Regions from separate parts of the Streptomyces sp. NPDC050546 genome, predicted to be linked through region 3. Evidence: riboswitches for the same ligand, from Rfam matches in the RefSeq annotation. Region 3 holds a riboswitch; each other region holds the start of a gene.

Region 1 (9,942 bases), on a different contig from region 3:
CGACCACGGTGACGTGGTCCGCCTGAAGCTCGGGCCGAAGACCGTGTACGCCGTCACCACCCCGGACCTCACCGGCGCTCTGGCGCTGAGCAACGACTTCATCATCGCCGGGCCGCTCTGGGAGTCCCTGGAGGGCCTGCTCGGCAGGGAGGGAGTGGCCACGGCGAACGGGCCGCGGCACCGGCGCCAGCGGCGCACCATCCAGCCCGCCTTCCGGCTCGACGCCATCCCCGCCTACGGGCCGATCATGGAGGAGGAGGCGCACGCGCTGACCGAGCGCTGGAAGCCCGGCGAGACCGTCGACTGCACCTCCGAGTCCTTCCGGGTGGCCGTGCGCGTCGCGGCCCGCTGTCTGCTGCGCGGCGCCTCCATGGACGAGCGGGCGGAGCGGCTGTGCGTCGCGCTCGCCACCGTCTTCCGCGGGATGTACCGGCGGATGGTGGTCCCGCTCGGGCCGCTCTACAAGCTGCCGCTCCCGGCCAACCGCGAATTCAACCGGGCATTGGCCGATTTGCATCTCCTGGTGGACGAGATCGTCGCCGAGCGCCGGGCATCCGGTCAAAAGCCGGACGATTTGCTGACGGCATTGCTGGAGGCGAAGGACGAGAATGGCGACCCCATCGGGGAACAGGAGATCCACGATCAGGTCGTCGCGATCCTCACCCCCGGCAGCGAAACCATCGCCTCCACGATCATGTGGCTGTTGCATATGCTCGCGGAACACCCTGAACAGGCGGACCGGGTGCGTGACGAAGTAGAAGCCGTCACCGGTGGGAGGCCGGTGGCATTCGAGGACGTCCGGGGACTCAGGCACACCAACAATGTCGTCGTCGAGGCCATGCGTTTGCGTCCCGCCGTCTGGATTCTGACGCGCCGGGCGGTACGTGACACGGAACTCGGTGGATACCGGATTCCGGCCGGGGCGGACATCGTCTACAGCCCGTACGCGATCCAGCGCGACGCGAAGTCGTACGAGCGGAACCTGGACTTCGACCCCGATCGCTGGCTGCCGGACCGTGTCAGGGACATCCCGAAGCACGCCATGAGCCCGTTCAGCGTGGGCAACCGCAAGTGCCCGAGCGACCACTTCTCGATGGCACAGCTGACGCTGATCACGGCGGCGCTGGCCAGCAGGTACCGCTTCGAGCAGGTGGCCGGTTCGAAGGACGGCACACGCGTCGGCATCACGCTCCGGCCGCACGACCTGCTGCTGCGGCCGGTGCCGAGGTGACCGGCCGGTGAGCGTCAGGCCGCCTCGGGCCCCCTGAACGTGCGCCGGTAGGCGTTCGGCGTGGTGCCCACCGCCCGGACGAAGTGGTGGCGCAGCGTGGCCGCGTTGCCGAACCCCGTTCGGCCGGCGATCGCGTCCATCGTCTCGTCCGTCGCCTCCAGCAGCCGCTGGGCCAGCAGCACCCGCTGGCGCAGGACCCAGCGGTAGGGAGTCGTCCCCGTCTCCTGCTGGAAGCGGCGGGCGAAGGTGCGCGGGGACATATGGGCGTGGGCGGCCAGTTGCTCGACGGTGACCTCCTCGTCGAGGTGGCGCTCCATCCACGCCAGCACGTCGCCGATCGTGTCACCCTCGGAGTGGGGCAGCGGGCGCTCGATGTACTGGGCCTGGCCGCCGTCGCGGTGCGGCGGCACCACCATTCGCCGGGCGATCTTGTTGGCGACCTCGGTGCCCTGCTCCTTGCGGACCAGGTGGAGGCAGGCGTCGATTCCGGCGGCCGTGCCGGCGGAGGTGATCACCGGATCCTCGTCCACGTAGAGCACGTCCGGCTCCACTACGGCCCGGGGGTACTGCCGGGCGAGGTCCCGCGCGTGCTTCCAGTGCACGGCGCAGCGGCGGTCGTCCAGCAGCCCGGCGGCGGCCAGCACGAAGGCGCCGGAGCAGACGCTGAGCACCCGGGCGCCGCGGTCGACCCCGCGCCGCAGGGCGTCCAGCAGCTCCGGAGGGAACTCACGGGACGCGTAGCTGTGCCCGGCCGGTACCGCGATCAGGTCGGCCGTCTCCAGCCGCTCCAGGCCGTGCTCGACCTGGAGCGAGAAGCCCGAGTTCATGCGCAGGACCGGGCCCTCGGCCGAGGCGACGGCGAAGTCGTACACCGGCAGGCCCTCGTCGCTGCGGTCGGTGCCGAAGACTTCGCACACCACACCCAGTTCGAAGGGGTTCACGCCGTCGAGCAGGACGGCGGCCACGTTCTGGAGCATGTCTCCAGTGTGCCTCGTCAGTGGCAGTAATTCGAGGGTCCCCGGCAGTACTGCCACTGACGGTAAGGAGTCATCGGCGCGACAGTGGTGTCCATGGAAACGAACCAGGCACAGACACTCATCGCAATGATCTTCGTACTCGGGACGCTGGTCCTCCTGGTCCTCCCGTCAGTGATCGGCATCATGCGCGACAAGCGCGCCGACCGTCAGATCAGGGAGGCCCAGGAGGCCCGGGAGAGCGAGCGGGCTCAGAAGTCCTCGTCCAGGTCGACGGTGCCCTCCACCGCCACCTGGTACGCCGAGGGGCGCCGCTCGAAGAAGTTGGTCAGCTCCTGAACCCCCTGGAGCTCCATGAAGGAGAAGGGGTTCTCGGAGCCGTACACCGGAGCGAAACCGAGGCGGGTCAGCCGCTGGTCCGCCACGCACTCCAGGTACTGCCGCATCGACTCGGTGTTCATGCCCGGGAGGCCGTCACCGCACAGGTCGCGCGCGAACTGCAGCTCGGCCTCGACGGCCTCCCGCAGCATGTCCGTCACCTGCTGCTCGAGCTGGTCGTCGAACAGCTCCGGCTCCTCCTTGCGGACGGTGTCGACCACGTCGAAGGCGAAGGACATGTGCATCGTCTCGTCCCGGAACACCCAGTTGGTGCCGGTGGCCAGGCCGTGCAGCAGGCCCCGGCTGCGGAACCAGTAGACGTAGGCGAAGGCACCGTAGAAGAACAGGCCCTCGATGCACGCGGCGAAGCAGATCAGGTTTAGCAGGAACTTGCGGCGGTCCGCCTTGGACTCCAGGCGGTCCAGCTTGTCGACCGAGTCGATCCACTTGAAGCAGAACTCGGCCTTCTCGCGGATCGACGGGATGCTCTCCACGGCGTCGAACGCGGCCGCGCGGTCCTCCGGGTCGGGGAGGTAGGTGTCGAGCAGCGTCAAGTAGAACTGGACGTGCACGGCCTCCTCGAAGAGCTGCCGGCTCAGATACAGCCGCGCCTCGGGGGAGTTGATGTGCTTGTACAGCGTCAGCACCAGGTTGTTCGCGACGATCGAGTCGCCCGTGGCGAAGAAGGCGACCAGTCGGCCGATCAGGTGCTGCTCCTCCGGGGACAGCTTGGCGAGGTCGGCGACGTCCGAGTGGAGGTCGACCTCCTCCACGGTCCAGGTGTTCTTGATGGCGTCCCGGTAGCGCTCGTAGAAGTCCGGGTAGCGCATGGGGCGGAGAGTCAGCTCGAAGCCGGGGTCGAGAAGGTTCTGGGTCATAACAGCCGGCGCGGAGCGCCGTCCTCCAGGGGTGGTGGTCGGGTGGCGGGTGGGAATTACTGGCAGGCCTCGCAGGACTCGGGGTTTTCCAGGGAGCAGGCGACCGCGTCGGGGTCGGCTGTCTGCTGCACGGGGATGGTCTTCTCAGGCTGCGCCTGGGACTGTGCCGCGCGGGCGATGCGGGTCGCCGGGCGCGAACGCAGGTAGTACGTCGTCTTCAGCCCGGCCTTCCAGGCGTACGCGTACATCGAGGAGAGCTTGCCGATGGTCGGCGTCTCCAGGAAGAGGTTCAGGGACTGGGACTGGTCCAGGAACGGTGTCCTGGCCGCCGCCATGTCGATCAGACCGCGCTGCGGGACCTCCCACGCCGTGCGGTAGAGCGCCCGTACGTCCGCGGGGATCCAGGCGAACTCCTGCACCGAGCCGTTCGCCTCGCGCAGCGCCTCCCGGCTGCGGGCGTCCCACACGCCGAGCCGCTTCAGCTCGTCCACCAGGTAGGAGTTGACCTGGAGGAACTCGCCCGACAGCGTCTCGCGCTTGAACAGGTTGGACACCTGCGGCTCGATGCACTCGTACACGCCCGCGATGGAGGCGATGGTGGCCGTGGGTGCGATGGCGAGGAGCAGGGAGTTGCGCATGCCGGTCGTGGCGACGCGCTCGCGCAGGGCCGCCCAGCGCTCGGGCCAGGTCAGCTCCACGTCGTAGTGGTCCGGGTGCAGCACGCCCCTGGCCGTACGGGTCTTCTCCCAGGCCGGCAGCGGGCCGTTGCGCTCGGCCAGATCGGTGGAGGCCTCGTACGAGGCGAGCATGATGCGCTCGGCGATACGGGTGGAGAGCGCCTTGGCCTCGGGCGAGTCGAAGGGCAGGCGCAGCTTGAAGAAGACGTCCTGCAGGCCCATGGCCCCGAGGCCGACCGGACGCCAGCGGGCGTTGGAGCGGCCCGCCTGCTCGGTCGGGTAGAAGTTGATGTCCACGACCCGGTCGAGGAACGTGACGGCCGTACGGACGGTCTCGTCCAGGCGCTCCCAGTCGAGGTCGCCGGTCGATGTGTCGACAAAGGAACCCAGGTTGACCGACCCCAGGTTGCAGACCGCCGTCTCCCCGTCGTCGGTGACCTCCAGGATCTCCGTGCAGAGGTTGGAGGAGTGCACGACGTGGCCCGGCTCGGCCGTCTGGTTGGCGGTGCGGTTGGCGGCGTCCTTGAAGGTCATCCAGCCGTTGCCGGTCTGCGCGAGGGCACGCATCATGCGGCCGTACAGCTCACGGGCGGGCAGGGTCTTCCTCGCCAGGCCCTTCGCCTCGGCCGCCCGGTACGCGGCGTCGAACTCCTCGCCGTACAGGTCGACCAGCTCGGGCACGTCCGAGGGGGAGAACAGCGACCACTGCCTGTCGGCGTTCACCCGCCGCATGAACTCGTCCGGCACCCAGTGCGCCAGGTTCAGGTTGTGCGTACGGCGGGCGTCCTCGCCGGTGTTGTCGCGCAGCTCCAGGAACTCCTCGATGTCGGAGTGCCAGGTCTCCAGATAGACCGCGGCCGCGCCCTTGCGGCGACCGCCCTGGTTCACGGCGGCGACCGAGGCGTCGAGGGTCTTCAGGAACGGGACGATGCCGTTGGAGTGGCCGTTGGTGCCGCGGATCAGCGAACCGCGCGCACGGATACGGGAGTACGAGAGGCCGATGCCGCCCGCGTGCTTCGACAGCCGCGCCACCTGGTGGTACCGGTCGTAGATCGAGTCCAGCTCGTCCTTGGGGGAGTCGAGGAGGTAGCAGGACGACATCTGGGGGTGCCGGGTGCCGGAGTTGAAGAGGGTGGGGGAGGAGGGGAGGTAGTCGAGGCGGCTCATGAGCCCGTAGAGCGCGGCGACCTCGTCGACGGCCTGTGCCGTGTCGTCCTCGGCGAGGCCGGCGGCGACGCGCAGCATGAAGTGCTGGGGCGTCTCGACGACCTTGCGGGTGATCGGGTGGCGGAGCAGGTAGCGGCTGTGCAGCGTCCGCAGGCCGAAGTAGCCGAAGCGGTCGTCGGCGGCCCGGTCGATCAGCGCGTCGAGCCGGGCGGCGTGGACGCGCACGAACTCGGCGGTCCGGTCGGCGATCAGCCCCTCACGGTGGCCGACCGCGACGGACTCGGTGAAGGACGTGACGCCCTGGGAGGCGGCCTCTTCGCGGATGCCGATCGTCAGCAGGCGCGCGGCCAGCCGGGAGTAGGCGGGGTCCTCGGAGATGAGGCCGGCGGCCGACTCCGTCGCGAGCTCGCGCAGCTCCGTCTCGTCCGCCCGCGCGGACCGGCCGCGCAGCGCGGCGGCGGCGACCCGGCCGGGGTCGGCGTCGGGGAGATCGGCGGTCAGCTCGGTCAGGGTCCGCAGCAGCGCGGCACCGGGACCGTCGTGCTCTTTCTCGGAAGCTGAGACCGGTTCGGCTGGCGCGATGGTCACGTGGGGCTCTCCCTCGCTCGGCAAGGGGCCTCGCGCAGGGCAGGGGGCAGCACACGAGCGCACACGGCGTCGCGTCCACCGGCCCATTCCACGAGGCCCGGACGTCAGGGCACCCCGGCCGGACGGCCGGGTGCGCTGTCGGCAGGTCCTCGGACTGACGCTTGTGCATGAAACATGCACAAGTACACCGTTGCGGGACAGTTCCGGATTCGCACCGGATTCCCCTGCGGCGGCAGCGAGCACGAGCATACATCTTGTGCTGGGTTCGGGTGACGCCCCCAGATGTTGTGTCGCGCTGGTGTCGGAGCGTCAGCTGACAGGTGAGAAGAGTGATGCCCTGCCGGCGTTTCCCCATCGGGTTGCGGGGCATGCCGGGAGTGCTTCCATGGAAGTAGGTGCCGACGTCCGCGGGTCCTCCGTACTGGGAATCAGATCGCCCTCGGAGGGAGTACTCACCATGACGAGGGTCGTCCGTCGCACACCTGGCAAGGCGCGGCCGCACAACGCGCCGATGGCCACCCTGGATCTGCGACGGGCGGCGAGATGGACCAGCCGCGTCGTCGTCGGCTACTGGCACAGCCTGACCATCCGTCTCGAGGCCCGCCGCGGCACCACCCGGCCCAGGAAGTGGCGCAGGTGGTTCTCCTACACCAACGTGCTCCGGATGGTCTGGGCGGTCGGCGCCCTCGTGGTCTTCGGCTGGATCGGGGCCGGCGTGCACATGCTGGTCACCGACGAGAAGACCACGGTCGAGAGATGGCAGCAGGACCCTGGACTCGACGCCTTGGTCCGCTTCGTCGGTCCGGCCCTCACCGCTTCGGTCGCCGCCGCGCTCTTCCTGTTCTGGTGGTACAGCTGGAACAAACGGCGCTACCTCGTGAAGGCGCGCAAGGACCCGCACAAGCTCGTGCTCACGGCCGGGCAGGACTCCACCGAGATCGTGGGTCGCGAGGAGCTCGCGCAGGTCATCGCCCAACGGCTGAGGGAGCGCGGCACCCGTCGGCCCTATCTGCTCGTGGGCGGTGTCGGCACGGGGAAGACCGCCGTCCTGGTGCGGCTCACCGAACTACTGGCCCAGCAGCGTGCCGTGCCCGTGCCGATCCGGCTGCGGGACGCCGACGGCGGGACCGAGCTGAACTTCGAGCGCATGGCCAGGCAGCGTTTCGCCGAGGTGGCGCCGCAGGGCATTCTGGCCCGCACCAAGATCGAGCGGGTGTGGCAGCAACTGCTCGCCGACGACAAGCTGGTCGTCATCGCCGACGGACTGGAGGAGGCTCTTCTCGACGGCGGCCTTCAGCAGAACCGGGACAACATCATCCGCTGTGCCATCGAACGCGCCTATGAGGAGCGGCTCCCGGTGGTCATCGCTTCCCGGCCACACAGTCCCCTGGACACCACGCCCGCCGCGATCGTGGAGCTGGAACCGCTGAGCGAGGAGGAGGCGCTGCAATTCGTCAAAGCCTCCGTACCGGAGACGGACGAGCGTCGCGTGGACTGGATCGTGGAGACGGCGGAGGTGACCGAATCGCCCGTCTATCTGCAGATCGCGCGTGAACTGCACCGGCACGGTGCACTGGAACGTGACCGTCCGACCGATGACCCGAAGCGTCTGAACACACGCAGCCGGGACCGGAGCACGCTCCGGTTGTGGCTGCTGGACACCTGGGGCCGTGCCCTGCTCGAAGGCCGGCTGCGCGAGGACGTCGCGCTCGCCCCGCACGAGCGCCGCGACACCCTCGAGGTGGTCTCCGCACTGGCCTGTGTGGGACTGCTCCAGGACAAGCTGGAGGTGGACTGCGCCGAGCTGCTCGGCCCGGAGGGCCACCCCGGTGGACGTCTGTGGGTCAGGGTGCCCGGCACCGACCAGTACGGCACCAACGGGAACGCCTTCTCCGAGTGGCACCGGGAACAGATCTGGGCAGCGCTCTGCGCCAGGCTCGGCGACCAGGAGGGGAGGCGGCTGCACAGAGGGAACATGGCGCAGTGCCACGCGGTCCTCGCCCGTCTGGTGGGCAACGCGGACAAGCTCGGGCTGTTGGAGAGCTCCGAGATGAAGGCGCGCTTCCCGCACAGCATCCTGCAGGCCTACTTCGGTTTCCGGCTGCTGAGCCACCTGGAGGAGGCCGATGCCGGCGAGCTGATCGAGCAGGTGCTGCGGCCGCCCGGCCCCGGTCGTGAGCTGCTGGTCGCGGTCGTGTTCATGTCCCGCGGGCGGGTGGGGAGACGCCCTCCCCGAGTCGGCGGCGCCGGGGCCGGATTCCAGGAGGGGAAGGACGAGCCGTCGCACAGGGGCCCCGTGCGTGGGCGCGCCCTGTCCGAGCGGCTCTGCGCGGCCGCGCAGCACCGACCGGACGACCCGAAGACCCTCGACCTCTACGCGGCTGCCCTCGAAGTCGAGAGTGTGGAAGCCGACCCAGGGCGTCTGGGCGACATCGTCGAGAGGGTGGCGGCCGATTGGTCGGGCATCCAGGGCGATCAGCGCACTCTCGAGGATGCGAAGCTGAGGCTGCTCAAGCAACTGGGCGCGGCGTCGCGGGAGGCCTCGAAGAAGATCGACACCACGGCGATGTACGAGAAGATCTTCGAGATAGGCATCGCTGAGCCCTCGTACTCCATCCGCCTGGCCGTCGCCCAGGAGTTCGGCAGCGGCGGCAACGAGGCGTTCGCCGTGATCCGTGAGCGGGTCGGTCTCAACAGTGACCCCATAGGGGAGTACAACGCCAAGATCCTCGACATGAAAGCCCGGAACACGAGGGAATTCGAAGCGTGGACCTCAAGAATGGGGGAGGCCAGATCCGCCCGCGCGTCCTCGCCCGCCGCGTCCTTCGAGGCCATCGACCGGCTGCAGACCGAGCGAGAGGAACTCAACCAGCGGTACGAGAACCAACGGGTCGAACTGCTGCGTGAGTTCGTGATGCGGGCCTGGATGCTGCCCATGCTGCTGGGGTCGGTCGACGACTCCCACCGCGGTGAGGCCCGGGAGCGCCTCACCAAATGGCTGCTCCACCTCGACCCGGCCCACACGGACGGCGCCCCCGACATGCCGCTCGCCCTGGAGGCCGCGCTGGCCCAGGGCTTCAAGTACGCGGCCAACCGGCGCCAACGCCATCCGAACACCGATCCCGGCAGAAGCGTCGACCTGATCCGGCAGGCGGAGACCGTACTGCAGCAGACCCGGTGCTGGTACTCGCAGCTCAGCCTGCTCCAGGCGCTGTGCCTGTGGAAACTCCCGGACCGGTTCAGCCACCACGACCGGGACAGCGACACCACGGCAGGGCCGGGCGACGATCACCACGGGTCGCGCGAGCCGCTCCTGACGATCGGTGGTTCCACCGCCGTACAGACCGTGCGGCGCTGGCTGGCGATGGCCGGCACGGTGAACGCACCACCCGGCCCGCCCGGTGCGAACGGCGACTCACCGCGGCGGCTGCTGCACCCGTTCGTCGCCGAGGCGGGCGATCTGGTGGCCCTCGCCCTGGAGACCGGACAGCCCGAGCGCTTCCTCTGGATCGACGAGAAGGGCGTCGCCGACAACATCGGTTCCCGTACGGACCACTCCGGCGCCTACCGCAAGCACAACCTGTGGATCCCGCCCTCGGTCGGCTGGAGCACCCTCGACGGGAGGGCCCAACGGCTCGTCGCCGACGTGCTGGTGATGCTGAACCTCGTCGAACGGGACGGAAAACCCGACGAGGTCGAGGAGCGGATGGCCCGCGCGGAGCAGTCCGGCATGCCTCTCCCACCGTGCCTGTGCACGAACCGCGAGCCGCTGCGGCCCGGCGCACGGGTCGGTACCGCGAACCCGCCCGCACCCGGCGCCACATGCCTGCCCGACTGCAAGTTCCAGCTCTGCCCGTACCCTCCCCACGACTCCGTGCCCCGGGGAGAGATCCGGGAGCCGTTCTGCCGCCAGCAGCAGGCCCTGCTGCCCGGACGGCTGCGCCGCTGGTTCCCCAGGCTGTTGCGCCGGAAGACGCCACCTTGGGTGAGCATGCGCGTCCGCGAGCTGGACCGCTTCTGGCATGCGATGGCCGCACGCACCCGCGACT
Region 2 (9,942 bases), on a different contig from region 3:
GGTCATCGCCTCCCGGCTGCCGCGGATGACCGCCGGCGTCCTGGTCGGCGTCGTCCTCGGCATCGCGGGCGCCGTCCTCCAGGCCGTCAGCCGCAATGTGCTCGCCTCGCCCGACACCCTCGCGGTGAACGCCGGTTCGTACCTGGCGCTCGGGCTGGTCGGCGCGACCGGCGTCTCCCTGCCCCTGCTGGCCTCCTCGGGCGTCGCCTTCGCCGGCGGGCTGGTGGCGGCGGCCGTCGTGCTCGCCCTGTCCGGGCTCGGCACGGGCACCGTACGGCTGGTCCTCGCCGGCACGGCGCTCGCGCTCGGCCTGAACTCCGTGACGGAGGGGCTGCTCCTGCTGTTCCCGCAGCAGACGGAGGGCCTCTACCAGTGGAACCAGGGGAGCATCGGCCAGAACGGCTTCGACGGCGTCCTTCAGATGCTGCCCGTCGCCCTGGTGGGACTCGCCGGGCTGCTGCTGGTCGCACGGCGGGTCGACGCGCTCGCCCTCGGGGACGACGCGGCGCGCGGTCTTGGCGTGCCGGTCCACGCCACCCGTGTCACGGTGGTCGTGCTGGCGGCGCTGCTGTCGGCGGCGGCCGTCACCCTCGCCGGGCCCATCGGCTACGTCGGGCTCTGCGCCCCCGCCCTGGTGCGTCCGCTCGCCCGCCGGTTCCGTGGCTTCGTCCGCTCCCGCGCGGCCCTGCCGGTGGCCGGGCTCACCGGTGCCGCGCTGGTGCTCGGGTCGGACGTGCTGCTGCGGGCCCTCGTCCCCGCGGACCGGGCGGTCGCCGTGCCCACCGGCATCGTCACCAGCCTGGTCGGTGCCGTGTTCCTGGTGGTGACCGCCCTGCGACTGCGGGACACGGCGGGCGCCGACGCGCCGGACCGGCTGCGCATCCCCAGCCGGACGGCGTTCCTGGTCACGGTGGGCGTCCTGGCCGCCGTGGTCGTGGGTGTCACGCTGGCCGGTGTCCTGCTCGGCGACAGCAAACTCCTGCTCGGCGATGTCGCGAACTGGGCGCAGGGGCGGGCCGGTCAGGCCGTCTCCTTCGTGCTGGACACCCGGGTGCCGCGGGTGCTCGCCGCCCTGTGCGCGGGCGCGTCGCTCGCCCTGGCCGGCACGCTCGTGCAGGCCGTGACCCGCAACCCGCTCGCGGAGCCCGGGGTTCTGGGCGTCTCCGGCGGTGCCGCGCTGGGCGCCGTGCTGCTGGTGACGACCGTGCCCGCCGCCGGCACCTGGGGCATCGCGGGTGCCGCGTTCGGGGGCGCCGCGCTGTCCTCCGCCATCGTCTTCGGGCTCGCGGCCCGGGGCGGCTACCGGCAGAACCGGCTGGTCCTCGTCGGGATCGGCATGGCCGCCGGCTCCACGGCCCTGATCAGTCTGCTCATCGTGCTCACCGACCCGTTCAACGCCACCAAGGCGCTGACCTGGCTGTCCGGTTCGACGTACGGGCGGACCATGCCGGACGTCGTACCCGTCGCGCTCGTGCTGGCGCTGGGCCTGGCCGTCGCGGTCGCGCGGCGCACCGAGCTGGATCTCGTCTCCCTGGACGAGGACACCCCGCGGCTGCTCGGCCTCGGGCTGTCCGGGGCCAGGCTCGGTTTCCTGGTGGTGAGCGTCCTGCTGGCCGGGACCGCCGTCGCCTCGGCCGGGACCATCGGCTTCGTGGGTCTCGTGGCGCCGCACGCGGCGCGTGCCCTCGTCGGCCGGCGGCATGTACGGGTGGTGCCGGTCGCCGTCCTGCTCGGGGCCGCGCTCGTCTGTACGGCGGATCTGCTCGGCCGGACCGTCATCGCCCCGGCCCAGTTGGGCGCCGGACTGATGACGGCGGTGATCGGCACGCCGTACTTCCTGCGTCTGCTGGTACGGGGCCGTAAAGCGACATAAACCATCTAAAAGGCCGTCAATCACAAAAATGCCTCACGCCTGCCTGTTGTATGGATCCACGCACAACGGGAGTGAGGGAGCATGGCCAAGGACATTGCGGACGCGGGCCCGCCACCGTCCGCGAGCCTGAAGCCCAATGCGATCGGGTTCCTCGACGCGCTGGTCATCGGGCTCAACGCGACCTCACCGGCGTACTCGGTCGCGGCGGTCATCGGCCCGATCGTCGCCCTGGTGGGCATCTACGCCCCCGGGGTGATGATCGCCTCGTTCGTGCCGATGCTGCTGATCGCGTCGGCGTTCTACTACCTCAACAAGGTCGACCAGGACTGCGGCACGACCTTCTCCTGGGTCACCAGGGCCATGGGACCGTGGGCGGGCTGGCTCGGCGGCTGGGCCATCGCGATGACGGGCGTCCTGGTCGTCGGGTCGCTGGCGGATGTCGCCGTGACCTTCTTCCTGCTCGCCGTGGGCCTGGACAGCTGGGCGGACAACGACGTCGTGCGCCAGTTGCTCACCGTGCTGCTCATCGTGGTGATGACGGCCATCTGTGTGATCGGCACCGAGGTGTCGGCCAAGGTGCAGAACGTCCTCATCCTGGCGCAGGTCGTCTGCCTGCTCGCCTTCGCCGTGGTGGCGCTGTACCGCGTCTACGCCGACACCGGCACCCTCGAATCCATCGAACCCGAGTTCAGCTGGCTCGACCCCTTCGGGGCCGGCGGGGCGTCGCTGACCGGCGCCCTGCTGCTGGGCGTCTTCATCTACTGGGGCTGGGAGTCGGCGGTCAACCTCACCGAGGAGGTGGAGGACTCGGCCACCGCGCCCGGCAAGGCGGCCATCTGGTCGACGGTGCTGCTGCTGGTGACCTACCTCGCTGTCGCCTTCGCGGTCGTCGCCTACGCCGGAACGGCCTACCTCGCCGAGAACGCCGCCGAGGAGGAGTTCATCTTCGCGCTGCTCGCCGAAGAGGCGATGGGCGGCTGGGACTGGGTCGTACTGCTGGCGGTCTCGACGTCGGCGCTGGCGTCCACGCAGACGACGATCATCCCGGCGTCCCGCACCGGACTGTCCATGGCCCGCCGGTACGCCCTGCCGAAGCACTTCGGGCACATCAACCCCCGGTTCCGCACCCCGGACGTGAGCACCTGGTGGGTCGCCGGCATCGCCATCGTCTGGTACCTCGTCCTCTACCACGCCAGCGAGAACGCCCTCTTCGACTCCCTGACGGCGCTGTCCCTGCTGATCGCGTTCTACTACGCGCTCACCGGCCTCGCCTGCGCCGTCTACTACCGACGCGAGCTGACCAGGAGCGTCCGGGACTTCCTCCTGATCGGCCTCGGCCCGCTGATCGGCGCCGGGCTGCTGGCGTGGCTGCTGGTGGAGTCGGTCCAGGACATGGCCGACCCGGCCAACTCCTACAGCGGCAGCTCCTGGTTCGGGCTCGGCCCGCCGCTCGTCATCGGTATCGGCGTCGCCGTCGCGGGCGTGATCATCATGGTCGTCTGGCGGCTGACGGCCCCCGCGTTCTGGTCGGAGCGCCCGAGCACGGTCGACCCCGATCTCGTCCACGGCAAGGAGTCCTGAAGATGTCGGTGGTCCTCGGCTACGACGAGTCCCCGGGCGCCCTGCGCGCGCTGCGGGTCGCGATCGAGGTGGCGGCCGCGTACGGCGAACCCCTGGTGATCGTCTACGGCGCCGCGGCACCCGGCGTCACGGGCGAGGAGTACGGCGCCCATCAGAAGGCCGTCCGCGAGGCCGGGAGCACCGTGCTCGGTCATGCCGTCCGCGTCGCCGACGAGGCCGGCGTGCCCAGCACGGTCGAACTCATCGACGAGCGGCCCGCACAGGCGCTGATCGACGCCGCGGCACGCCATGACGCCAGGGTGATCGTGGTGGGCACATGGGGCGAGAGCCCGGTGCGCGGGGCCCTGCTGGGCTCGACCCCCCACAAGCTGCTGCACCTCTCGAACGTCCCCGTGCTGTGCGTGCCGGCCGACGAGTCCTGAGGCCTCCGGCCCTGCGCAGCGCCCGGGTCAGGAACTGCCCGCGCGGCGTTTCGCGAGCGGGCTGAAGGCGTACAGGCCGAGGATGTCGGGCAGGGGGGCGATACCGGGGCCGCCCTCGCGGACCCAGGAGACGATGTCCTCGGTCGCGGCCGGGTCGTTGACCAGCCCGAGCCACACCGGCCGGGCCCCGGCGGCACGCCCCGCGGCGGACGGCTGTACGACGATGACGTTGGCCTGGTCGCAGACGTCGAGGCACTCGGAGACCCGCACGGGCGCCGCCTCGCGCAGCCGCTCGGTCTGTGCCGTGTGGTCGACGCCGGTCACCTTGCCGGTGCCGCAGCAGCAGTCCCGGCAGACGACGACGCGGCACGGAACCCCTCCGGCCGGGGTTGCGGACATGCCGCACCTGTCCTCTCTCCGGGGAGATCCGCCCCGGTGGTTCGTCGAGGAGGCGACCGCGTGAGTCTCCTGGCTCCCGGCGTAGGGGGCTTCTGATGGATCTCCGCGGAAGAAGGAGCGGCGTTCGGTGCGTGCTCTCGGCGTGCCGGGCGGAAGGCCTCGTAGCGGAGCTACTAGGCCTTTTGGCCGGTGCGGCGAGAGTGCGTGCCGGGCGTCGCGACGCCGCGGAGATCCATCAGAAGCCCCCTAGGGCCGGTCACAGTGGCGGGACCGCGCCGGATTAACACCGGCTTCCTCGTTCCGCCGTCGCCTTGTTCGCCGATCATCCTCGCATGCGGCCGGTGCGCGGCCTCAGTCCGTCTCGTGGGCGTGCGGCTGCGTAGCCGGCGGTTCGGCCGGGCGTTCGCGGCCACCGTCCCGGCCGGAGGCCACCACGGCGAGGAGCCCTACGACGACGGCCCCGGCGGCGATCCGTCCCACCGCCCGTGCCGTCCAGGCCGGCCAGGTCACGCCCGTGCGCGCACCGGGCGCGGCCAGGCGTTCGGACCGCCGGGCCGGCCGCAGCAGGCGCAGCACCAGCAGGGCGGCGACGGGCAGTTGCAGCAGCCACAGCACGGTGCGCGGCCACTCGCCGTACCAGACGTTGGTGCCGTAGAGCAGGGTGTGCCAGACGCTGAGGACGTACACGACGATCACGGACCGGTGCAGGCGGCGCCAGGTGTTCGCGCCGATGCGGTGCCGGACGTAGAAGAGCAGGCCCAGGGGGATCGCCAGGTACAGGGCGCCCTGGCCGAGGGGGATGGCGATGCGGCCGGTCCCGGAGTCGTACCAGCCGGGCACGAAGGTGTCCGCGAAGCCGGCCCACAGCCGCTCGGCCCACCCCAACTGCGCCTCGTAGCGAACGAGTTCCGCCGCGAACATCAGGGCGTGCGCGAACATCAGGGCCATCGTGGTCAGGCTGGTGGTGCGGTGCCAGCGTTCCAGGACCTGCCGGGAGACCGGCAGCCGGCCGGGGCCCGGCCCCGACAGCAGCAGCCCCAGCATGACCGTGCCCCACGCCCACAACAGGCCCGACCAGCCGAACGCCTGGCTCAGCAGGTACATCCAGTAGGTGCCGGGATCGTCCATGAACGGCATGACCGCGACCGTGTCGGAGGTGCCCGACTCCATGCGCGCCCACAGCAGCGCGAACACCGCTGCCGTGACCACGACCGCCGCACCGGCGTCGGGCAGCGCGGAGCGGAGATCTCCGCGCAGGGCGACGCGCTCGGCGCCGGGTCTCGGGACGGTCGTCCCGTTCTCGTCGGACCTCGGGTTCACCAGCATCGAGCACAGTCTCACCGAGGGGAGATGGGTTACCGAGAGGCAATCCGGCCAGAGGGACGGCCGGTACCCGTCGGGGCCCCGGAGGCACCCTTTCCATCCCCTGTGGCCCTCCCTACGCTGAGGCGCGCAGTCGCAGGGGAACCCGGTGGGAATCCGGGACTGTCCCGCAGCGGTGAGTGGGAGCGCACGCCGGCCCACGAGTCCGAAGACCTGCCACCGCGCCCGCGCGTCACGCGGGCTGTGCACGGTGACCTCGAGGACTGGGTCGGCGGACGGAGGAAAGCACGTGAGTGGTGTCGTGTCCGGTGTCTGTCACGGCACGCTCGGCGAGCTGTACCAGGGGCCGCTGCGGGCGGGCCCCGATCCGGACATCGCGGTGGTGTCGTTCCCCGTGGAACGCCACTCCTGGGTGCACTTCACGCCAGGGGCGGCGCGGCCCCTTCCGCTCGGGGAGAAGTCCCTGACGGCGGCCCGGCTCTTCCTGGAACACCACGGCCTGTCGTCCCTGCCGCCGGGAAGCTGGACCGCGCACTCCGATCTGCGGGTGGGCGTCGGGATGGCCAGCTCGACGGCGGACATCGTGGCGACCCTGCGCTGTCTGTCGGGGATCTTCTCGCTGCCCTGCGACACCGACGTGGTGCTCGGCGTCCTGGCGGCGATCGAACGGTCGGACAGCGTCTTCCTCGACGAGTTCGCGCTGCATCTGAGCGGCCGGCACCGGGTGGTGCGGCGGCTGGGCACGGACATCGGCTTCCACACCGCCTATGTGATCGAGCCGGGCACGGTGGACACCGCCGCCGTGACCTCGCTGCTCCTCGCGCACTACCGGCGCCGCGGCGAGGAGTACGAGCGGTGCCTGACCGACCTGCTGAAGGGCTTCGCCTGCGGCGACGCGGCCGCCGTGGCGCGGGCGGCGACCACCAGTGCCGTGCTGTCCCAGGAGGTGCTGCCCAAGACGACGTTCGACCGGGTGCTGGGCCACCGGGAGCGGTTCGGTGCCGACGGTGTCTTCGTCGCGCACACGGGCTGTCTGACCGGCTATCTCTTCGTCCGCCGCCCGGACTCCCGCGTCAGATCCGAACTGTCCGCGTTCTTCCGCTCGCTCGGCCACCAGTGCACTTTCGCCCAAGGAGGCTACGGGTGATCCACCCCCATATCGCCGACGCCCTGAAGGTTCCCGACCTGGTCCGGCTCACCGACCAGCTCGTGCTGCTCCGGTTCGAGTCGATGAAGATCTACTCGGCGCTCGCCGCCGTGCGCCGATTACTCGACCGGGGTACGGTCCGGCCGGGCCAGACCCTGATCGACAGCTCCAGCGGCATCTACGCCTACGCCCTCGCGCTGGCCTGTCACCGCCACGGCATGCGGTGCCACATCGTGGCGTCCACCACCGTCGACGCCACCACCCGCGCCCAGCTGGAGATCCTCGGCGCGAGTGTCGAGCAGGTCGAACCGTCCCGGAACCTCAAGCTCGACCAGGAGTTACGGGTCCGGCGGGTGCGCGAGATCCTCGCCGAGCGCCCCGACTGCCACTGGATGCGCCAGTACCACGACGACATCCACTGCCTCGGCTACCACGAGGTCGCCGACCGGATAGCCGAGGCGTTTCCCGGAACCCCGCTGACCGTCGTCGGCGGGGTGGGCTCCGGCGCCTCGACGGGCGGCCTCGTGGAGCGTCTCAGGGAGACGGAGCCGTCGGTGCGGCTGGTCGGCGTGCAGCCGTTCGGCAGCGTCACCTTCGGCAGCCAGGACCATCACGACCCCGAGGCGATCATCGCGGGCATCGGGTCGTCGATCGTCTTCGACAACGTCCGCCACCACCTCTACGACACCGTGCACTGGATGGACTTCACACACGCCATGTCCGGCGCGGTCAGCCTGCTGCGCGAACACGCCGTCTTCGCCGGGCTGTCCACCGGTGCCGGGTATCTGGCCGCGATGTACGAGGCCCGCCGCCACCCCGACCGGCTGCACCTGGTGATCGGCGCCGACACCGGACACCGCTATGTGGAGCGCGTCTTCGCCCGGTACCCGGAGGCCCTGGACCCCGCCTCGCTGAAGCCCGTCGAGGTCCGCGACCCGGAGGAGATGAGCATGCCCTGGTCGAGAATGACGTGGCGGCGCACGGCCTGCCCCGCCCACTGGAAGGAGCGGGCGGCATGACGGTCGTCTGTCTGGAGTCGCTGACGTTCGGGCTCGGGCACCTGGTACGCGCCGCCGACCGGCTCGGCGAGCGGCTGCTGCTCCTGACCCGCGACCCGGCCTACTACGCCTACGAACTGGACCGGCTGCCCGCCGGCGCCCTGGACGTCGTGGAGATCGACACCTTCGACGTGGAGCGGGTGGCGGAACTGCTGGAGCGTACGCCGGAGTTGCGGGGCCTGATCAGTTCCACCGACACCTGGACCCTGGCCGGAGCGGACCTCGCCGACCGTTTCGCCCTGCCGGGGCTCGATCCCGGGGTCCTGCGGTTCACCCGGGACAAGGCGGCCGTCCGCAACCGGCTGCACGAGGCCGGTCTCACCCGCGGCCGGGCCGCCGAGGCCGCGGGTCCGGACGCGGAAGCCCGGGAACTGCTGCTCAAGGAGGTGGGCCTGCCGGCGGTCCTCAAGGACACGGCGGGCACCGGAAGCCAGAACGTCTGGCTGGTGCGCGACGAGAGGGAGCTGGATAGGTCCCTGCGGGATGCGGCGGAACAGCCCTTGAAGGGGCGGCTGTTCGCGGAGCCGTACTTCGGCGGGCCGGTGTACAGCGCCGAGACCCTCACCTGGGCGGGGCGTACGCGGCTCCTCGGTGTGTCCAGCAGGCTCATGTCGGCGGAGCCCCGCTTCCGCGAGGAGATCACGGCCTTCCCCGTCGCCTTCCCGGAGGCACACGAGGCGTCGCTGGAACGGTGGCTCGACGAGGTGCTCGCCGCCATCGGCTACACCGACCGTTTCGCGCATGTGGAGTTCGTGCTGACCCGCGACGGTCCCGAGGTGGTGGAGGTCAACCCCCGGATCGGGGGCGCGCTGGTCGGTGAGGGCCTGTGCCGGGCGCTCGGCGTCAATGTGTACGAGGCGATGATCGAGGCCGCGCTCGGCCGCCGGCCCCGGCTGATGGACACGGCGCTGCCCGGCGGTCCGGCCGTGGCCTTCGTCCTGGGATATCCGGCCGAGCCCGGAGTGTTCACGGGAGTCGCCGGACTCGACCGGCTGGCGGACCTGCCCGGGTCACCGGCCTGGTATCCCGTCCGCCAAGTCGGCGACACCATCGAGCACTTGGCCGACAGCCGTGGCTACGCCGGCATCGTCTACGCCGAGGCGGAGACGGCGGAACTGGCCACGCACCGGGCGGTCGCGGCCGCCAACGCCCTGCGCGTGCTCACCGAGCCCTCCGGTGGGTGAACGGCCCGGGCGGAGCGCCGGGTTGTTCCCGCTCAGCGGCCCGCTGCGCTTCCTGCTGCTCAGCTCGTTCCTGATCCCGCTCGGCAGCTTCATGGTGCTGCCGTTCATGTCGGTGTTCCTGCACGAGCGGCTCGGGATGGGGCTCGGCACGGTCGGTGTGGTGCTGGCCGTGGCCTCGCTGGTGCAGTTCTCCGGCGGAGTCGTCGGCGGGGCGCTCGCGGACCGGATCGGGCTGCGCCGCACGATGCTGTGGGCCCTCGCCATACGGACGGCCGGATTCGTCGGCCTCCTGCTGGCCCTGCGCCGGCCGCCCCTGGCGGTCGCCGCGCTGGTGCTGACGTGCTGCGGCGCCGCCCTGTACCTGCCCGCCAACAAGGCGTACCTGGTGCACGGGGTGGACGAGGAGCGCCGGCCGGCGTTCCTGTCGGCGGGCAACGCGGCGCTCAACGCGGGCATGGCGGTGGGACCGTTGATCGCCGGGCCGTTCGTGCTGTCCTCGCCCGGCTGGCTGTTCGCGGCCGTCACGGCGCTGTTCCTCGCGGTCACGGCGGGCCACGCCGGGCTGCCCGCCGCCGGGGAGCGACCCCCCGGCACGGAGGCCACCCGGCAGGGGCTGCTGGCCGGGGTGGCCGTCCTGCCGTTCGCCGCCAACGCGCTGGCGTTCTATCTGTACTTCCACTTCCAGCACTTTCTGGCGATCTACGCGGTCGAGCGTGCCTCCAGCGAGTTCTACAGCCTGGTCCTGCTGCTCTGCTTCACGCTGGTCATCGTCGTCCAGCCGCTCGCCTCCGGGCTGATCCGGCGGATGCCTTACGCGCTCGCGCTGACCGTCGGGTTCGCGGGGCTGGCGGCCGGACTGGCCGTGCTGGCGATCGGCAGCCGGGCCGCTCTGCTGGCGGGCGGTGCGCTGATCACCCTGGGCGACATCGTGCTGTTCCTGAAGAACGACCTGGAG
Region 3 (9,942 bases):
GCGGATCGCCGCGTCGAGGTCGCGCCACTCGGTCTCGCCGAGGTGGTTCAGGCCGTCGGGCCTGCGGGGTGCGCCCAGGTCGCCGCGGTAGGCGAGGGCGAGCACCGGGAAGCGGCTGCGGTGCAGGAACTCCATGACGTTCATGGCCAGTTCCCGTGTGGCGCCCAGGCCGTGCACGGCGATCACCCAGGTGTCCCGTGCGCCGGGCACGAACCAGGCGGGCAGGGCGCCGAGTTCGCCGTGGATGTCGACGTCGGCGTGTTCGAGGCCGAGGGCGGCGCTGGGGTTGCCGACGTACACGTTCGCGGTGAGCCAGGCCTTGTCGCCGGCCTTCAGGGTGCCGTGCGTGACGCTCTCCAGGCGGCGTACGACGGTGTCGGCGGTGTGCGGGGCGGTGTCCAGTACGGGGCCGACCACCGCGTGGGAGCCGTCGCCGGAGAGGCCGTAGCGGCCGGGCCGCAGGGCGGCCAGGTCCCGGGTGAGGGTGATCTGCCCGGCGGCGGTGCCGTGCACGGTGAGCCGGGGTTCGGTGGGCAGTGGCCTGCCGGGAGGCGCCTTGAGCGCGGCGTCGCTGGCGAACCGGCCGGCGGCCACGGCGGCCGCACCGGCCCCGATCACGGCGGTGGCGGCAGCGGCCGCCGCTCTGACAGTGCGCACGGCTCCAGTGTCCCGTCGGACCGGGCGAGGGACCAGTGGGCGGGGGCGGTGGGGTGACGAGCGGCGGGGTGGGGGCGGCTGCGGGGGCGGTGGTGGCTGTCGGGGTGTTGCGGCGGAGGCATCATCACGGGCATCGGTGATCGCGTTGCGCCTGACGCCGGGTGGGGGTCGGGGCCGCGCCGGGGGGTGTCCGTCCTCGGATTGGCGCGATGGACTTGCGAACCGGCTCACTGTCCGTTGACGCGCCAACCACTGCGGGCGGACACCCCCCGACACGTCCCCTTGCGTACGTCGGCGGGTGCGGGCCGGGTGGCCGGAGGAGCGGTGGCCGCGGCCTTGGGCCGGGATGCCGGTAACCCACGGAGCGATGGCCACGCTCGTGGCGGGACGCCGGTGGTCGGGGGGTGTGGGGGGCGGGGGGCAGTGGGGCCGGGAGGGCGGGTCAGCCGCGCTGGCCGTAGTCGCGCAGCCGGTTCTGTACCTCTGTCAGTTGTTCCGTGGACAGCAGGCTCGGGGACAGGCCCGGGACCGATGTGGCGGTCAGCCACAGCCGGCACATCCATTCCAGCTGGGCGGTCCGGTCGTAGGCCTGGTCCAGTGACGCGCCGTAGGTGATCGTGCCGTGGTTCTGGAGGAGGCAGCCGGAGCGGTCGGCGAGGGCGCGGAGCATGTTCTCGGCCAACTCGTCGCTGCCGTACGTCGCATACGGGGCAACTCGGACGGGTCCGCCGAGCGCGGCGGCCATGTAGTGGATCAGCGGGAGCTCGCTCACGAGGGTCGAGACGGCCGTCGCGTGCACGGCATGGGTGTGGACGACGGCGCGGGCGCCGGTCGTGCGGTAGACGGCGAGATGCATGGGCAGCTCGCTGGTCGGGACGAGCGTGCCGAGGACCCGCCGGCCGTCGAGGTCGACCCCGGTGACGTCGTCCGGCGCCAGCCGGTCGTAGGGCACGCCCGACGGCGTGACCAGGACGGTGTCCCCGACGCGCACCGAGACGTTGCCGGACGTTCCGACGACGAGCCCGTCGCCGACCGTCCGGCGGGCCGTCGCGACGAGGTCCTCCCAGGCGCGCGCCTCCTCGGGGCGCACACCCTTCCGCCGCGACTCCCCCGCATCCTGTCCGCCGCCTCGGACGTCCCCCGTGCCCCGCTCGTCGCCTCGCTCCTCAGCCATGCGGCGATCCTGCCAGGCAGCCCTTCAACGCGCCGCTGGGCGGGGGCACTTTAGGCCGGAAACCGAGCATGCGTAAGGGCGCATACCCGCACAAACTCGCCATGGATCTCTCTTGGCCGGAGATCATCGGACATTCAACAGCCCTCCAGTACTCTCTGGGGGATTTGCCGTGCACGTCGCCATTCCGGGGGGAATCACATGGCCCGTGACCACATATCGACCCGCCGCCGCGGCCGCTTACTGGCGGTCTCCGCCGCGGCACTCGCGCTGGGAGGGACCTCGCTCGCGGAGTTCCCGGCCACGGCGGCGAGCCGCCCGAAGGGGCACGACGTCTCGTCCCACCAGAAGAACGTCGACTGGCGGAGCGCGAAGGCGAAGGGCGCCAGATTCGTCTACGTCAAGGCGACCGAGTCCACCACCTACCGCAACCCCTACTTCAGCCGGCAGTACAACGGCTCACGCGCGGCGGGCCTCGTCCGCGGCGCCTACCACTTCGCGCTGCCGAACAGGTCGTCGGGCCGGGCGCAGGCGGCCCACTTCGTACGCAACGGCGGCAGTTGGAGCGCGGACGGCTGGACGCTGCCGCCGGCGCTCGACATCGAGTACAACCCGTACGACAAGAAGCACAAGTGCTACGGCCTGAGCAAGGCCGGGATGGTCAACTGGATCAAGTCGTTCAGCGACGAGATCAAGCGGCTCACCGGCCGCCGCCCGGTGATCTACACGACCACCCACTGGTGGAACACGTGCACGGGCAACAGCCGTGCGTTCGCCGCGCATCACCCCCTGTGGGTCGCCCGCTACAACGCGGCGAGCGCGGGACCCCTGCCGGCCGGCTGGTCCTCCTGGACCTTCTGGCAGTACGACAACGGCGACGGCACCCTCCCGGGTGATCAGAATCTCTTCGGCGGGTCACTCGATCGACTGAAACAGTTCGCCAGGGGCACATGATCGTTGGGGCGCAAGGGCCGTCGCACCAGGGCGGAATGACGGACCCCTGTTGCGGACACCCCTGCGCCCCTCCCAGTTCATCTTCCGTTCACTCGGGTTACCTACGTTCGTCCCGCCAACGACGCCGAACGATTGCCTGGGTAAATGGAAAGCTTCTCGCTGATCCTCGCGATTGTGGTGGTAACCGCACTTGCGTTCGATTTCACGAACGGTTTCCACGACACCGCGAACGCGATGGCCACGACCATTTCCACGGGCGCCATGAGACCGAAGATCGCGGTGGCCATGTCCGCGGTGCTCAACCTGGTCGGCGCCTTCCTGTCCGTCGAAGTCGCGAACACGATCTCCAAAGGCCTCGTCGACGAGGCCGGCATCCGTCCCGAGGTCATCTTCGCCGCCCTGGTCGGCGCGATCCTCTGGAACCTGCTGACCTGGCTCGTCGGTCTGCCGTCCAGTTCGTCGCACGCCCTGATGGGCGGCCTGATCGGCGCCACGATCGCCTCGGCGGGCGTCGGCGCGGTGCACGGTGACGTCCTGGTCACCAAGGTGCTGATCCCGGCGGTCGCCGCCCCGCTGGTCGCGGGCATCGCCGCACTGCTCGCCACGCGGTTGACGTACTCCCTCGGCAAGAAGGCCGACGGCGACGCCTCCAAGAAGGGCTACCGGGCCGGCCAGATCGCCTCCGCGGGCCTGGTCTCGCTGGCCCACGGCACCAACGACGCCCAGAAGACGATGGGTGTCATCACCCTGGCCCTGGTCGCCGGCGGCGCCGTCGCCCCCGACTCCGACCCGCCCATGTGGGTCATCCTCTCGGCGGGTATCGCCATCGCGCTCGGCACCTACCTCGGCGGCTGGCGCATCATCCGCACCATGGGCAAGGGCCTGACCGACCTCCAGCCGCAGCAGGGCTTCGCCGCCCAGACCAGCGCGGCGACGGTCATCCTGGCCTCCTCGCACCTCGGCTTCTCCCTCTCCACCACCCACTCCGTGTCCGGCGCGGTGATGGGCGCGGGGCTCGGCCGCAAGGGCGGCGTGGTCCGCTGGTCGACGGCGACGCGGATGTTCGTCGCCTGGGGTCTGACGCTGCCGGCGGCGGCCCTGGTGGGCGCGCTCGCCGAGTACGTGACCGGCTTCGGGAACTGGGGCACGGCGGTCGTGGCGGTCTTCCTGGTCGCCTCCAGCGCGGTGATCTGGAAGCTGTCGCGCCGCGAGGTCGTCGACCACACCAACGTCAACGAGGTCGACGAGGAGCCGGCCGGTGTCGTGACCACCGCGATCGCCGCGGTGACGCCGCCTCCGGCGGGCCCGTCCGAGGAACTGGCCGCCACCATCCCGGCCCAGGCCCAGCCCTCTGCCGACCGGAAGCCCTCCACCACGACCACCTCGGTCTGATCCCGCCCACCCGGTGACAAGGAAGAATCTCTGAGATGAAGATCGACTGGGCGACCCTCGGCTCCGTCTTCGGCGTCAGCCTCGTGGCCACCGTGATCCTCGTCGGCCTGTTCACCCTCGGCATCACGGGCCTGTCGCGCCGTGAGCGGGCGGTGGCGGCGGGCGGGTCCGCGGGGCTCGCGGTGACGGGGGCGTACGCGTGCTTCGCGGCGTGCGCGGCGGCTGTGGGGTACGGGATCTATCTGATCGTGGCCTGACCACGATCGTCCGTCACCGGGCGGCACGGGGCTTCGGTCCCGGGCCGCCCGGTCGCCGTGTGCGGGGCAGCCGTCGGCACCCCCTGCGAGGCGGGCGGTGTGGGCTTGTCCACACTCTCCTCTCGCAGGTCAACGGCAAGTTGACGGCTGTTCGCGGCCGTGGTGGACTGCCGGGGCCAATACGGCGGCAGGAGAGGAAGCCGGTGGAAGTCCGGCGCGGTCCCGCCACTGTCACCGGGGTAACAACCCCCCGGGAGCCAGGAACTCTCACCGCCGGTCTCGTCGAACCAGGGCGTGGACACCCTGAGTGAGGACATATCGCCATGCTCGGCTGCCGATCGAGGGTCAGTACTCCACCGTTGTCCGCCGCCAAGGCCGGCTGAGCCCATGGGTGCCGGTCGCGTCCACGCGTACGGTGCCGCCGTCGGTCTGATCGGTGATCTGCTGCTCGGAGATCCTCGCCGGGGGCATCCGGTCGCCGCGTTCGGGCGGGCCGCGGGTGCGGTGGAGCGGGTGTTGTGGCGGGACCACCGGGGATGGGGCGCGCTGCACACCGTGGTGTGCGCGGGCGGGGCCGTCGCGCTGGGGGCCGTCGCCGCGCGTGCGGTGCGCAGGTCCGCCCCCGCGTCGATCGGACTGACCGCTGTCGCCACCTGGGCCGTCGTCGGGGGGACTTCGCTCGCGCGGGAGGCGCAGGTCATCGGACGCGCCCTGGAGGCCGGGGACGTCGAAGCGGCCCGTGCGCGGCTGCCGCATCTGTGCGGACGGGATCCACAGGCACTCGACGCCGACGGGATCGCCCGGGCCGTCGTCGAGTCCGTCGCGGAGAACACCTCCGACGCCGTCGTGGGGGCGCTCGTGTGGGGGGCCGTGGGCGGCGTGCCCGGGCTTCTCGGGTTCCGGGCCGTCAACACCCTCGACGCCATGGTCGGGCACAAGTCGGCCCGGTACCGGCGCTACGGGTGGGCCTCCGCGCGGCTGGACGATGTCGCGGGGTGGCCCGGGGCCCGGCTGACCGCCGTGCTCGCGGCCGTGGCCGGGGGCGATCCACGGGGAGCCGTGGCGGCCTGGCGTGCCGATGCCGCCAAGCATCCGAGTCCCAACGCCGGGCCCGTGGAGGCCTCGTTCGCGGGGACGCTCGGGGTGCGGCTCGGCGGGACCCTGTCCTACGGCGGGCGGGTCGAGCACCGGCCCGTACTCAACGGCGCGGGGCGCGGCGTCACGACCCGGGACATCGAACGGGCCGCACGGCTGTCCAGGCGTGTCGGCTGGCTCGCGCTCGGCGTCTGTGCCGCCGCGCGCCACATCGTGAAGGGGCGTACGTCATGACGGGCGGGGGGCTTCTCGTCGCCGGTACCACCTCCGACGCCGGCAAGAGCGTCGTGACCGCCGGGATCTGCCGGTGGCTGGTGCGGCGGGGCGTCAAGGTCGCGCCGTTCAAGGCGCAGAACATGTCGCTGAACTCGTTCGTGACGCGGGAGGGCGCCGAGATCGGGCGGGCGCAGGCCATGCAGGCGCAGGCGTGCCGTGTGGAGCCGACCGCGCTGATGAATCCCGTGCTGCTCAAGCCCGGCGGCGAGCAGAGCAGTCAGGTCGTGCTGCTGGGCAAGCCGGTCGGGGAGATGAGTGCGCGCGGGTACCACGGCGGGCGGCAGCAGCGGCTGCTCGGGACCGTGCTCGACTGCCTTGAGCAACTGCGGGGCACGTATGACGCGGTGATCTGTGAGGGGGCCGGTTCTCCCGCCGAGATCAATCTGCGACGGACGGACATCGTCAACATGGGGATCGCCCGGGGCGCCGGGCTCCCCGTGCTCGTCGTCGGCGACATCGACCGGGGCGGGGTCTTCGCCTCGTTCTTCGGGACCGTAGCCCTGCTGTCCCGCGAGGACCAGGACTGTGTCGCCGGGTTCCTAGTGAACAAGTTCCGCGGGGACGTCTCCCTGCTGGAGCCGGGGCTCGACATGCTCCACGGCCTCACCGGGCGGCAGACGTACGGCGTTCTGCCCTTCCGGCACGGGCTCGGGATCGACGAGGAGGACGGGCTGCGCGTCTCCCTGCGGGGGACGGTCCGCGAGTCCGTCGTCGCCCCGCCGGTCGGCGAGGACGTGCTGCGCGTCGCCGTCTGCGCGGTCCCGCTCATGTCCAACTTCACGGATGTCGACGCGCTGGCCGCCGAACCCGGTGTCGTCGTGCGGTTCGTGGACCGGCCGGAGGAACTCGCCGACGCCGACCTCGTCGTCGTGCCGGGGACCCGCGGGACCGTCCGTGCCCTGGAGTGGCTAAGGGAGCGCGGGCTGGCCGACGCGCTGGCGCGCAGGGCCGCCGAGCAGCGGCCCGTCCTCGGCATCTGCGGCGGCTTCCAGATCCTCGGCGAGCACATCGAGGACGACGTCGAGAGCCGCAGGGGCCAGGTCGACGGGCTCGGGGTCCTGCCCGTGCGGGTGCGGTTCGCCCGCGAGAAGACCCTCACCCGGCCGACGGGCGAGGCCCTCGGGGAGCACGTCGAGGGCTACGAGATCCACCACGGCGTCGCCGACGTCACCGGCGGCGACACGTTCATCTCTGATGACAAAGGACGCGGCCTGGACGGTTGCCGGGTCGGCCAGACCTGGGGCACGCACTGGCACGGCTCGCTGGAGTCGGACGGATTCCGGCGTGCCTTCCTGCGCGAGGTGGCGGACGCCGCCGGACGCCGCTTCGTACCGGCGCCGGACACCTCGTTCGCCGCGCTGCGCGAGGAGCAGCTCGACCGGCTCGGCGACCTGATCGAACAGCACGCGGACACGGACGCGCTGTGGCGGCTCATCGAGTCCGGCGCGCCGAAGGGGCTGCCCTTCGTCCCGCCGGGAGCGCCCAGATGAGGACCATGGCGGTGGGGTCGGCCGCCCAGTTGAGGACCGTGGCGGTGGGGCCGACCGCCCGCACGGCGAGCGCGGGCCACCTGAGACGCTGGACCGGCTGCCCGACCCCCGGCTGTCTGATCCACCCGCGACCCGACAGCCGTCCGCGACCCGACATCCACCCGCAACTCGAAGGCGACTTGGAGGACGACGAAAAGTGACCACCCCCTTTCCGTTCACGGCCGTGGTCGGCCAGGACGATCTGCGGCTCGCGCTGCTGCTGAACGCCGTGTCACCGGCGGTCGGCGGTGTGCTGGTGCGCGGCGAGAAGGGCACGGCCAAGTCGACGGCCGTGCGGGCGCTCTCGGCGCTCATGCCGGAGGTGGACGTCGTCTCCGAGTGCCGCTTCTCCTGCGACCCCGGCTCGCCCGACCCCGGCTGCCCGGACGGGCCGCATGAGCCCGGGGGTTTCGCCTCCCGGCCGGCCCGCATGGTCGAGCTGCCCGTCGGCGCCTCCGAGGACCGGCTGGTGGGCGCGCTGGACATCGAACGGGCGCTGTCCGAGGGCGTGAAGGCCTTCGAGCCCGGCCTGCTCGCCGACGCGCACCGCGGCATCCTCTACGTCGACGAGGTCAACCTCCTCCATGACCACCTGGTCGACCTGCTGCTGGACGCGGCCGCGATGGGCGCCTCGTACGTGGAGCGTGAGGGCGTCTCCGTGCGGCACGCCGCCCGCTTTCTGCTGGTCGGCACCATGAACCCCGAAGAGGGCGAGCTGCGGCCGCAGTTGCTCGACCGGTTCGGGCTGACCGTCGAGGTCGCGGCCTCGCGGGAGCCCGAGCAGCGCGTCGAGGTCGTACGGCGGCGGCTGGCGTACGACGACGACCCGGCCGCCTTCGCCGCCCGCTGGGCCGAGGAGGAGGCCGACGTACGGGCCCGGATCGTGGCCGCGAAGAAGCTGCTGCCGTCGGTGCGGCTGGGCGACGACGCGCTGCGGCAGATCGCGGCGACCTGTGCGGCCTTCGAGGTGGACGGCATGCGTGCCGACATCGTGATGGCCCGGACGGCCACCGCGCTGGCGGCCTGGGCCGGTCGTACGGACGTGCTCTCCGAGGACGTACGCCAGGCCGCGCTGCTCGCGCTGCCGCACCGGCGGCGCCGCAACCCCTTCGACGCGCCGGGTCTTGACGAGGACAAGCTGGACGAGACCCTGGAGGAGTTCTCCGGGGACGACGACCCGGACCCGGATCTCGACCCGGACCCGGACTCGGGGCCGGACGGGCCCGGCGGGGGCGGTGGACAGCCGGCCCCCGACGACGGGCCCCGGGGCGGTGACCAGGAGGCCCGGCCGGAGGCCGAGCAGGACGGGCAGCCGCAGCCGCAGCCGTCGGGAGCCGGCGAACAGTCGGCCGCCCGCGCTTCCGAACCCTTCCGGACCAAGGTGCTGAGCGTGCCCGGACTCGGCGAGGGTGCCGCCGGGCGGCGTTCGCGGGCCCGGACCGAGCACGGCCGGACCACGGGCGCCCGGCGGCCGAAGGGCTCCCTCACCAAGCTGCACCTGGCGGCGACCGTGCAGGCCGCGGCCCCGCACCAGCGGGCGCGCGGGCGGTCCGGGCCGGGACTCGTGGTGCGCCGCGACGATCTGCGGCAGGCCACCCGCGAGGGCCGCGAGGGCAACCTCGTGCTGTTCGTCGTGGACGCCTCCGGGTCGATGGCGGCACGGCAGCGGATGAGCGCCGTGAAGGGTGCCGTGCTGTCGCTGCTGCTGGACGCGTACCAGCGGCGGGACAAGGTGGGTCTGGTGACCTTCCGGGGGTCGGGCGCGGAGGTCGCGCTGCCGCCGACCTCGTCCGTGGACGCGGCGGCGGCCCGGCTGGAGTCGCTGCCGACCGGCGGCCGTACCCCGCTGTCCGCCGGGCTGCTGCGCGCGCACGACGTGCTGCGGGTGGAGCGGCTACGCGATCCCGCAAGGCGTCCGCTGGTCGTGGTGGTGACGGACGGGCGGGCCACCGGCGGCCCGGAGCCGGTCGCCCTGGCCGGGCGTGCGGCGCGGCTGTTCGCGGCCGACGGCGTCGCGTCCGTCGTCGTGGACTGCGAGTCGGGTCCGGTGCGGCTGGGGCTCGCCGGGCAGCTCGCGGGTGACCTGGGCGGCACCGCCGTGACGCTGGACGAACTGCGGGCCGACTCCATCGCCGGGCTGGTCAAGGATGTGCAGGGTACTTCGAGGAGGGCCGCGTAATGCCGCAGGGACAGCCGAGTGTCGTTCCGGACGACGGACTGACGACCCGACAGCGCCGGAACCGGCCGCTCGTCTTCGTGCACACGGGCGTCGGCAAGGGCAAGTCCACCGCCGCCTTCGGGCTCGCGCTGCGGGCCTGGAACCAGGGGTGGCCGATCGGGGTGTTCCAGTTCGTCAAGTCGGCGAAGTGGAAGGTCGGCGAGGAGAACGCGCTGCGCGTGCTCGGGGCGTCCGGTGAGGGCGGGTCCGTCGACTGGCACAAGATGGGCGAGGGCTGGTCGTGGGTGCAGCGCGACGGGCAGATGGACAACGAGGAGAAGGCCCGGGAGGGCTGGGAGCAGGTCAAGCGTGACCTGGCGGCCGAGACATACAAGCTGTATGTGCTGGACGAGTTCGCCTACCCGCTGCACTGGGGCTGGATCGACACGGACG

What was found. Region 3 has a riboswitch for cobalamin ahead of ACIBK5_RS16350 (cobalamin biosynthesis protein). Riboswitches for the same ligand answer to the same signal wherever they lie in the genome.
Region 1: linked by a shared signal. The riboswitch ahead of ACIBK5_RS30260 (ribonucleoside-diphosphate reductase subunit alpha) and the one ahead of ACIBK5_RS16350 (cobalamin biosynthesis protein) in region 3 are both predicted to bind cobalamin.
Region 2: linked by a shared signal. The riboswitch ahead of ACIBK5_RS35205 ((2Fe-2S) ferredoxin domain-containing protein) and the one ahead of ACIBK5_RS16350 (cobalamin biosynthesis protein) in region 3 are both predicted to bind cobalamin.

The regions. Positions count from the first base shown of each region.
Region 1 covers NZ_JBITGX010000013.1:212,896-222,837, reverse strand. The annotation lists gene ACIBK5_RS30275 (cytochrome P450) at 1-1,231, shown strand, start outside; gene ACIBK5_RS30270 (GlxA family transcriptional regulator) at 1,246-2,208, opposite strand; gene ACIBK5_RS30265 (ribonucleotide-diphosphate reductase subunit beta) at 2,457-3,461, opposite strand; gene ACIBK5_RS30260 (ribonucleoside-diphosphate reductase subunit alpha) at 3,518-5,893, opposite strand; cobalamin riboswitch at 6,016-6,159, opposite strand; gene ACIBK5_RS30255 (ATP-binding protein) at 6,351-9,942, shown strand, end outside.
Region 2 covers NZ_JBITGX010000018.1:97,467-107,408, reverse strand. The annotation lists gene ACIBK5_RS35220 (iron ABC transporter permease) at 1-1,873, shown strand, start outside; gene ACIBK5_RS35215 (APC family permease) at 1,955-3,454, shown strand; gene ACIBK5_RS35210 (universal stress protein) at 3,457-3,876, shown strand; gene ACIBK5_RS35205 ((2Fe-2S) ferredoxin domain-containing protein) at 3,904-4,275, opposite strand; cobalamin riboswitch at 4,338-4,575, opposite strand; gene ACIBK5_RS35200 (ferric reductase-like transmembrane domain-containing protein) at 4,627-5,601, opposite strand; cobalamin riboswitch at 5,688-5,834, shown strand; gene ACIBK5_RS35195 (hypothetical protein) at 5,888-6,745, shown strand; gene ACIBK5_RS35190 (cysteine synthase family protein) at 6,742-7,764, shown strand; gene ACIBK5_RS35185 (ATP-grasp domain-containing protein) at 7,761-8,987, shown strand; gene ACIBK5_RS35180 (MFS transporter) at 9,010-9,942, shown strand, end outside.
Region 3 covers NZ_JBITGX010000006.1:58,680-68,621, forward strand. The annotation lists gene ACIBK5_RS16325 (alpha/beta hydrolase) at 1-657, opposite strand, end outside; gene ACIBK5_RS16330 (class II aldolase/adducin family protein) at 1,100-1,831, opposite strand; gene ACIBK5_RS16335 (lysozyme) at 2,030-2,782, shown strand; gene ACIBK5_RS16340 (anion permease) at 2,927-4,174, shown strand; gene ACIBK5_RS16345 (hypothetical protein) at 4,210-4,431, shown strand; cobalamin riboswitch at 4,578-4,718, shown strand; gene ACIBK5_RS16350 (cobalamin biosynthesis protein) at 4,819-5,760, shown strand; gene ACIBK5_RS16355 (cobyric acid synthase) at 5,757-7,292, shown strand; gene ACIBK5_RS16360 (hypothetical protein) at 7,289-7,492, shown strand; gene ACIBK5_RS16365 (putative cobaltochelatase) at 7,489-9,510, shown strand; gene cobO (cob(I)yrinic acid a,c-diamide adenosyltransferase) at 9,510-9,942, shown strand, end outside.